2 regions of the Micromonospora sp. WMMD1219 genome follow, and region 1 is predicted to be linked to the other one. Evidence: riboswitches for the same ligand, from Rfam matches in the RefSeq annotation. Region 1 holds a riboswitch; the other holds the start of a gene.
What was found. Region 1 has a riboswitch for thiamine pyrophosphate ahead of thiE (thiamine phosphate synthase). Riboswitches for the same ligand answer to the same signal wherever they lie in the genome.
Positions count from the first base shown of each region.

Region 1 (4,253 bases):
ACCACTACTCGCTGGTGGAACGCGGGGTGGAGGACGAGGTGATCCCGGCCTGCGAGCGGTTCGGCCTCGGCATGCTCCCGTTCTTCCCGCTCGCCAACGGGCTGCTCACCGGCAAGTACAAGCGGGGCGAGGCGCCCCCGGCGGGCAGCCGCCTGGCCGGTGGCGGCCGGTACGCCGAGCGGCTGGCCGCCGCGCGCTGGGACGTCATCGAGGCGATCGAGGCGTACGCGGCCGAGCGCGGGATCAGCATGCTCCAGGTGGCCATCGGCGGACTGGCGGCCCGTCCCGCGGTGACCTCGGTGATCGCCGGGGCGACCACTCCCGAGCAGGTGAAGGCCAACGCCGACGCCGGCACCTGGCAGCCCAGCGACGAGGACCTGGACGCCTTGGACGCCATCCTCTGACGTCCCCGCCCGGTACCGACGCGCCCTCCCGCGCGTCGGGCGTCCGCTCGCGCCTCGCAGGTGCGCCCGCTCGTCGGCGTGTGAGCGTCAGGGCTCGCCCCGCGCGGCGGGCGTGCGCCCACCGTGGCCCGCCCGCGCGGAGGCACCCATGGCGTTCCATTCAGAGGCAGCGCTCACGATGGGTGGAACGGTATGGGTGTCAAAAGGGCCTTGAGACACCTATGGCGTTCCACTCCTCGCCAGATTCAGCCGCGAGTGGAACGCCATAGGTGTCTGCGGCGGCCTCCTGACGCCCGTGGTGTCTCGGGCGACCCGGCCCGGCCCGGCCCGGTCCGGCTCGGCTCGGCCCGGCCAGGCACCGGGTGGCGGTGGCCGGGCCGGGGGTGCGGCGGGGCGAGCGGGCGGCGGGCTGCGGGCACTGGTCAGTGGTGCGCCTCGGCGGCGCGACGTTCCGCCAGGGCCTGGCGTACCAGGGCCACTGTGGCGTCGGGACGGCGGAGCACGTCGTCGGTGGTGAACCGCAGCACGACCCACCCGGCGGCGCGGAGCGCGTTCAGGCGTGCCACGTCCCGCCGGAAGTGAGCCCGTTCGCGGTGGTGGTCGCCGTCGTACTCGACCGCGAGGCGGAGAGCCGGCCAGGCCAGGTCCACCCGAGCCACGAAGCGTCCGCCGGCGCGAACCTCGTGCTGGGCGGTGAGCGGGCCGAGGCCGGCGTCGAGGAGGAGCAGCCGTAGCCGTGTCTCCATCGGGGACTCGCTCAGCGGCTCGGCCAGCGCCAGCACCTGGCGCAACAGCGGAGCGCCCGGCCAGCCCGGCCGGTCGGCGGCGTAGGCCCGCAGGGCGGGCAGCATCACGACCCGGCGACGCAGCAGCGCGTCGACGGCGACCAACGCCTCGACGCGGGTGCCGTGGCGGCCCAGGTCGAACGCGGTACGCAGCGGGGTGGTGACCGGTAGCCCGCCGACGAGGGTGCGGTCCCGCGCCGCCATCGGCGACCTGACCACCCGCAACCGTGGGTGCGGTCGCAGTCGAGCAGCAGGCGGCAGCACCACTGTCACCGGCGCGTCGCGGGTGAGCACGTCCACGCCGTACACCCAGGCGGCGCTGCGCCCGGCAAGCACGGCATCCGGCGGCAGACGCAACGTCACCGCCTCGCACCACATCCGGTGGTCGTCGGCGCGGTATCCGTCCCGGTGCACGTACACGTCCGGCAGCAGGCGGATCCACGCCGGCCCGCGCAGCATCGTCCAGGTGAGCAGCCCTTCGGAGACGACACTGCCGCCCCGGAACGGCACGATCGCCAGGCGGCGCGGGACACGGGCGGGAACGGACATCCCGGCAGCGTGTCGTGACGGGACGGTCACCCGCTGCCCCGATCCGGCGGACGGCTGGTTCCTGGGAAAAACCTCACCCGGGCTTCCGTCCGGGCGGGAGGCGTCGTACGGTAGGCCGCAAGTGACCCACGGGAGCCCGGTGCGGACCGGGCTGAGAGGGGGGCTGGGAGCCCCCGACCGTCGAACCTGATCCGGGTAATGCCGGCGCAGGGAGGAGCGTTGCCGTGCTGTCCCTGGGACGACTGCATCTCATCACCGACACCCGGCCGGGGCGTGACCCGCTCGCCGTGCTGCGTGCCGCGCTGCCCGTGGCGGGCGCCGACCTCGTCGTGCAGGTGCGTGTGGAGGACGACGCCACCGACCGGGAGGCGTACGAGCTGGCGTGCCGCGTGACCGAGGCGTGCCGGCCGTACGGGGCACGGTGCCTGGTCAACGACCGGCTGCACGTGGCGCTCGCGGTGGACGCCGCCGGTGGGCACGTCGGCGCGGACGACCTGCCGGTGGCTGCCGCGCGCCGGGTGCTCGGCCCGGACGCCGTGCTCGGCGCGACCGCCCGCGAACCGGTAAGCGCCCGCGCGGCGGTGGACGCGGGCGCGAGCTACCTGGGCGTGGGCCCGTGCCACGCCACCACCACCAAGTCCGGCCTGCCGGACCCGATCGGCACCGAGGGGATACGCGCGGTCGCCGAGGCGGTGAGCGTGCCGGTGATCGCGATCGGCGGGGTGACCGCCGCGACCGTGCCGGCGCTGCGGGCCGCCGGGGCGTACGGGGTGGCGGTGGTCGGGGCGCTCAGCCTGGCCGCCGATCCCGCGCACGCCACCGCCGAGCTGCTGCGGGCGCTGACGCGATGAGCCCGGCCGACGTGGCGGTGGTGGGCGCCGGGCCGGTGGGACTCGCGATCGCGTGGCGGTGCGCGCAACGTGGACTGCGCGTGGTGGTGCACGACGACCGGCCGGGGTCGGGCGCGTCCTCGGTGGCCGCCGGGATGCTGTCGCCGGTCGCCGAGGCGTACTTCGGTGAGCACGAGCTGACCGGGCTGCTCGTCGAGTCGGCCGCCCGGTGGCCCCGCTTCGCCGCCGAACTGGCCGGGGCGAGCGGCGTCGACGTCGGCCACCGCACCGAGGGCACGCTCGTCGTCGGGCTCACCGCCGACGACCTGGCCGAGGCGGGGCGGCTGTGGTCGTACCAACGGGGGTTGGGACTGCCGATCACGCCGCTGCGTCCCTCGGAGCTGCGCGACCGCGAGCCGGCGCTGGCGCCGCGCGTGCGCGGTGGCGCGGTGGCGCCCGGCGACCACCAGGTCGACCCGCGGCGGCTGGTCGCCGCGTTGCGCACGGCCGCCGAGCGCGCCGGCGTGGAGCTGCGCCCGGCGCGCGTCGGCGCGCTGTCCGAGGTGGACGCGCGGGTCACAGTGGTCGCGGCCGGCTGCGGCGCGGCGGCGCTGACCGGCCTGCCGGTCCGGCCGGTGAAGGGCCAGGTGCTGCGGCTGCGCGCGCCCGGTGGCGGTCCGCCGGGCTTCCGGCACGTGATCCGGGGGTACGCGGACAGCGAGTCGGTCTACCTGGTGCCCCGGGACAGCGGCGAGGTCGTGGTCGGGGCGACGGTCGAGGAGCGCGCGGACACCGAGGTCACCGCCGGTGGCGTGCTGACACTGCTGCGCGCCGCCGCCGAGCTGGTGCCGGAACTGGTCGAGTACGAGCTGGTGGAGGCCGTCGCCGGGCTGCGTCCCGGTACGCCGGACAACGCGCCGATCATCGGGCCGCTGCCCGGGCAGCCGGGCGTGCTCGCCGCGACCGGGCACCACCGGCACGGCATCGTGCTCGCCCCGGTCACCGCCGACCTGGTCACCGAGCTGATCGTCACCGGCGAGCCGGATCCCGCGCTCGCCCCCTTCACCCCGGACCGCTTCGGGAAGGAGCGCACGTGGAACTGATCGTCAACGGCACCGGCCGGACGCTGCCCGACGGCGTCACAGTCGCCGAGGTGGTCCGCACCGTCACCGACCGGGAGCGCGGGCTCGCGGTCGCGGTGAACGGCGAGGTGGTGCCGCGCGGCGGCTGGTCGGCGAGCGTGCTGCGCGACGGCGACCGCGTCGAGGTGCTCAGCGCAACCCAGGGCGGGTGAGCAGATGTCCACGTTGGAGATCGACGGGGTCACGTTCGGCTCCCGGCTCGTCCTCGGCACCGGCGGCGCGGCCAACCTGCACGTGCTGGAGCAGGCGATCCGCGCCTCCGGCACCGAGTTGGTGACGCTGGCGCTGCGCCGGGTGGACACCACGCCCGGCGGGTCGGGCGGCCTGCTCGACCTGGTGGAGCGGTGCGGCGTACGGCTGCTGCCGAACACGGCCGGCTGCCGCACCGCTGTCGAGGCGGTGAAGACGGCGCACCTTGCCCGGGAGGCGTTCGACACCGACTGGGTGAAGCTGGAGGTGATCGGCGACGAGCGCACGCTCCTGCCCGACGGGGTGGAGCTGCTGCGCGCCGCCGAGGAGCTGGTGGCGGACGGGTTCACGGTG
Region 1 is NZ_CP186057.1:2,508,568-2,512,820, forward strand. It holds gene ACN27C_RS12100 (aldo/keto reductase) at 1-404, shown strand, start outside; gene ACN27C_RS12105 (DUF559 domain-containing protein) at 827-1,738, opposite strand; TPP riboswitch at 1,857-1,968, shown strand; gene thiE (thiamine phosphate synthase) at 1,966-2,589, shown strand; gene thiO (glycine oxidase ThiO) at 2,586-3,671, shown strand; gene thiS (sulfur carrier protein ThiS) at 3,662-3,862, shown strand; gene ACN27C_RS12125 (thiazole synthase) at 3,867-4,253, shown strand, end outside.

Region 2 (4,253 bases), 760 kb from region 1:
CGGCTGCGTCGACGCGTGCGACGAAAACGACGCTACCCCCGGGTGTTACCCAGGGGTAGCGCCGCGTGCACGCCCGATTTGGCGAACCGTCAGTCGGTGAGCGACTGAGGGTTGTCGTCCTCGTCGTCGATGTCGTCCTCACCCCAGTTGCGCCGGCTGAACGGCAGGATCGCCCAGAAGATCAGGAACCACAGGCCGGTGAGCGCGCTGAGCAGGAACGCGATCGGCCGGTCCAGCACGAAGTCGGTGACCAGCAGGACCGAGCTGACCATCGCGATCAGCATGAAGAACAGGCCGCCGGTGGCCATCCGGTGGGCGAACCGGACCAGTTCGGGCTTGCGGCCCTGCCGGAACAACGCCCGGTGGAACGCGACCGGAGAGATGATCATCGCGGCGGACGCGGCGGCGGTCAGCAGCGCCAGGATGTAGACGTCGCGCTGGAACTCCGTGGTCCGGCCGAACCCGTTGCTGAACGGCAGCGTCAGCAGGAAGGCGAAGAGGATCTGCACGCCGGTCTGCGCGACCCGCAGCTCCTGCAACAGATCGGCGAAGTTGCGCTGCCAGCGCTGCTTCTCGGATTCCTTGGACACTCGCGGACCTCCCCGGGAGACGGCACGGCCGGCGGGTGAACGCCCACCGGCAGGACCGCCTGTGCCCCGTACGGCTGATCACGAAACCGGTTCAGGATCCCCGGCGGATGCGGCCCGCGTACCGTGCCTCCAGCTCGGCGTTGTGCTCGTCGCCGCCGGTGATGTTCGCGGACAGGTAGACCGGCGGGCGCTGCCCCACCGCGACCAGCCGGGCCACCACCTCGGCGACGATCTGCTGGGCGAGCAGCGCCGCCGTGATCGAGGAGACCGCGCCGACCGCGCCGCCGCCGGGCAGCGGCAGCGTGGCGTCGCCGTACGGGGCGCCGTTGTCCAGCACCACGTCGGCGAAGTCGGCGAGCTTGCGGCCGGACGGGTGCCGCGACGTCATCCGGGCCGAGTGCTGCGCCGAGGTGATCGCCACCAGGCCGTGCCCGCGTTCCTTCACGACGGACGCGAACTCGACCATCGCCCCGTTCACGCCCGAGTTCGAGGCCAGCACGAACACGTCCTGCGGCCGGATCGGCGCCAGCTCGTAGAGGCGGTGCGCCACCGCCGGGTCGCGTTCCAGCTTCGGACCGAGCACGTCGGCCGGGTCGCCGCCGACCAGCACCAGGTCACGCAGCGCGATCCGGTTGGTGGGCACCAGCCCGCCGGCCCGCCCGGCGATCTCCATGGCCAGCGCCTCGGAGTGCCCGGTGCCGAACGCGTGCACCACGCCGTCGGCCTGCAGCGCCGCCGCGATCAGGTCGGCCGCGTCGGCCACGTTCTGTCGCTGCTCGGCCGCGACCCGGCCGATCGTCTCGGTCACCACCGCCAGGTACGCGTCGGCGCTCACCGTCATGCTTCCTCCGTTCCTGCGCACCGGGCGAGGATCGCCTCGGCCAGCGGGCCGGGCGCCTCGTCCGGGATCCAGTGACTGACCCCGGGCAGCACCACGAACCGGTAGTCACCCGTGACGTGCCCGGCGCACGCCTGCGCGGCCGACCGGCCGATCGCCACGTCCTTGTCGCTCCAGACGAACGTGGTGGGCACCCCGACCGGGGCGACCGCCTTCATGTCCGTCCCGGTCATCGCGCGGTACCAGTTCAGCGCCGCCGTCAACGCCCCCGGCTCGCGCATCGGCTCGGCGTACCGGGCCACCTCGCCGGCGCCGCCCACCCCGCTCAGCAGCTTGCGCAGCGTGGCGCCGTTCCACGCCAGCAGCACCTTCTCCGCCGTACCGGGCTTGCGGAACAACGCGATGTAGGCGGACTTGACCTTTTGCCGGGGGTCGGTGGCGAGCGCGTGGCCCATGGCGGCCGGGTGCGGCACCGACACCGCGGTCAACGTCCGGACCCGCTCCGGGTGCGCCGCCGCCAGGCCCCACGCCACGATCGCGCCCCAGTCGTGGCCCACCACGTGCGCGCGGGTCACCCCGAGCGCGTCCAGCACCGCCGCCGCGTCGGCCACCAGCTCCGGAATCCGGTACGCCCCGACGTCCGCCGGACGCGCGCCGGGCGAGTAGCCGCGCTGGTCGAGCGCGTACGTGCGCAGCCCGGCGGCGTGCAGGGCGGGCGTGACCGCGTCCCACTCGCCGGAGTGCTGCGGGAAGCCGTGCAGCAGCAGGACGGGATCACCGCCCTCGGGGCCGCCGGCGCGTACCTCGAACGTCAGTCCCCGCGCATCCACCAGCATGATCGCCACCATACCGACACTCGCCCTGCTGGGCTGGGGGCCGTCGTCGGTGCTAGCGTCTGCGACGAGACAACTTCACATCCGACAGGGGAGCGCACAGCGCTGAGAGTGCGGGCCGGTGCCCGCAGACCCTCGAACCTGATCTGGGTAATGCCAGCGCAGGGAGTTCGGTCGACCTCCAGCCGCGTCGCCGTCCGGTGACCACCGGGCGCGGCGTGCGTCTTCTCCTGGTTCACCTCGACGAACTGGGAGCCAACCATGAACCGTACCGACAGCAACCGCTGGCGTACCGTCGACATCGTCGTCGCCTCGGTCATCGCCGTAGCCTTCGGCGTCGTGTTCCAGCTCTGGAACATCCTCTGGAAGGGCAGCGACGGGCCGTTCGCCTTCTTCGCCCCGCTGCAGTCGGTGATGTACGGCGTCTGGCTCATCCCGGCCGTGCTGAGCACGCTGATCGTCCGCAAGCCGGGTGCGGCGCTGCTCACCGAGACCGTCGCCTCGACCGTCTCGGTGCTGCTCGGCTCCCCGTACGGCGCGATGGCGATCCTCCAGGGCGCGGTGCAGGGCCTGGGCGTCGAGGCGGTCTTCGCGGCCACCAGGTACCGCCTCTACCGGCCGCTCACGGCGGCGCTCGCCGGCGCGTGCGGCGGCCTCTTCGCCACGCTGTTCGACGCCCTGTACTGGTACCCGGGCACGAGCTGGACGACCTTCCGGCTGCCCTACATCGCCTTCGGTGTGCTCAGTTGCCTGCTGGTGGCCGGCCTGGGCGCGGTGGCCCTCACCCGCGCGCTGGCGAACACCGGCGTACTGGACCGTTTCCCCGCCGGCCGCGACCGAGCCTTGATCTGAGGCCTCACCCCCCCCGCCCGGTGATCAAGGAGTTTGCGTCCGCCGGGCACGGTTCTCCGGACGCGAACTCCTTGATCACGCAGGCTGGGCCGGGAGAGGGGGTGGGTGGGCGGTGAGCGCTGTGGTGCTGCGGGGGTTCGGGTGGCGGCACGGGGGGCGCCGGCGCTGGGCTCTGCGTGGAGTGGATCTGCGGGTGGAGAGCGGGGAGCGGGTGCTGCTGCTCGGGCCCTCCGGGGCCGGCAAGAGCACGCTGCTGGCCGCGCTCGCCGGGCTGCTGCCGGAGGACTCCGGCGAGCAGGAGGGCACCGTCGAGATCGACGGGCTGGACCCGCGCAAGGCCCGCGAGCGCGTCGGCATCGTCTTCCAGGATCCGGAGACCCAGCTCGTGATGGCCCGCTCCGGCGACGACGTGGCGTTCGGGCTGGAGAACCGTGGCGTACCCGCCGGGGAGATCTGGCCCCGCGTCGACGAGGCGCTGCACCGGGTCGGCTTCCCGTACGACCGGGACCGCCCGACCGCCGCGCTCAGCGGCGGCGAGCAGCAGCGGCTGGCGCTGGCCGGCACGCTCGCACTGCGGCCGGGGTTGCTCCTGCTCGACGAACCCACCGCCAACCTCGACCCGGCCGGTGCCACCCTGATCCGCCGCGCCGTCACGAACGCGCTCGACCCGGACACCACGATGATCCTGGTCGAGCACCGGGTCACCGAGGCGCTGCCGCTGGTCGACCGCGTCGTGGTGCTGGAACCCGGCGGCGGGGTACGCGCCGACGGGCCACCCGAGACGGTCTTCGCCGCGCACGGCGACGCGCTGGCCGCCGCCGGGGTCTGGGTACCGGGCCGCACCGTGCCGGACCGGCACGCCACCACGCCGCCCGGCGACGTGCTGCTCACTGCCGACCGGCTCGGCCTCCCACCCCGGCTCGACCCCACCGACCTTCGGGTACACGCCGGCGAGGCGCTCGCCGTCCTCGGACCCAACGGGGCCGGCAAGTCCACACTCGCGCTGCTCCTGGGCGGTCTGCTGCGCCCCGGAACGGGCACCGTCACCGCGTCCGCCGAACTGACCGGGCGGGACGCGCGTACTCCCCCGCACCGCTGGCGGGCACCCGCGCTGGTACGCCGGATCGGGTCGGTGTTCCA
Region 2 is NZ_CP186057.1:3,266,587-3,270,839, reverse strand. It holds gene ACN27C_RS15840 (DUF6328 family protein) at 90-590, opposite strand; gene ACN27C_RS15835 (sugar isomerase domain-containing protein) at 682-1,431, opposite strand; gene ACN27C_RS15830 (alpha/beta fold hydrolase) at 1,428-2,264, opposite strand; TPP riboswitch at 2,341-2,447, shown strand; gene ACN27C_RS15825 (ECF transporter S component) at 2,523-3,113, shown strand; gene ACN27C_RS15820 (ABC transporter ATP-binding protein) at 3,226-4,253, shown strand, end outside.
Region 2: linked by a shared signal. The riboswitch ahead of ACN27C_RS15825 (ECF transporter S component) and the one ahead of thiE (thiamine phosphate synthase) in region 1 are both predicted to bind thiamine pyrophosphate.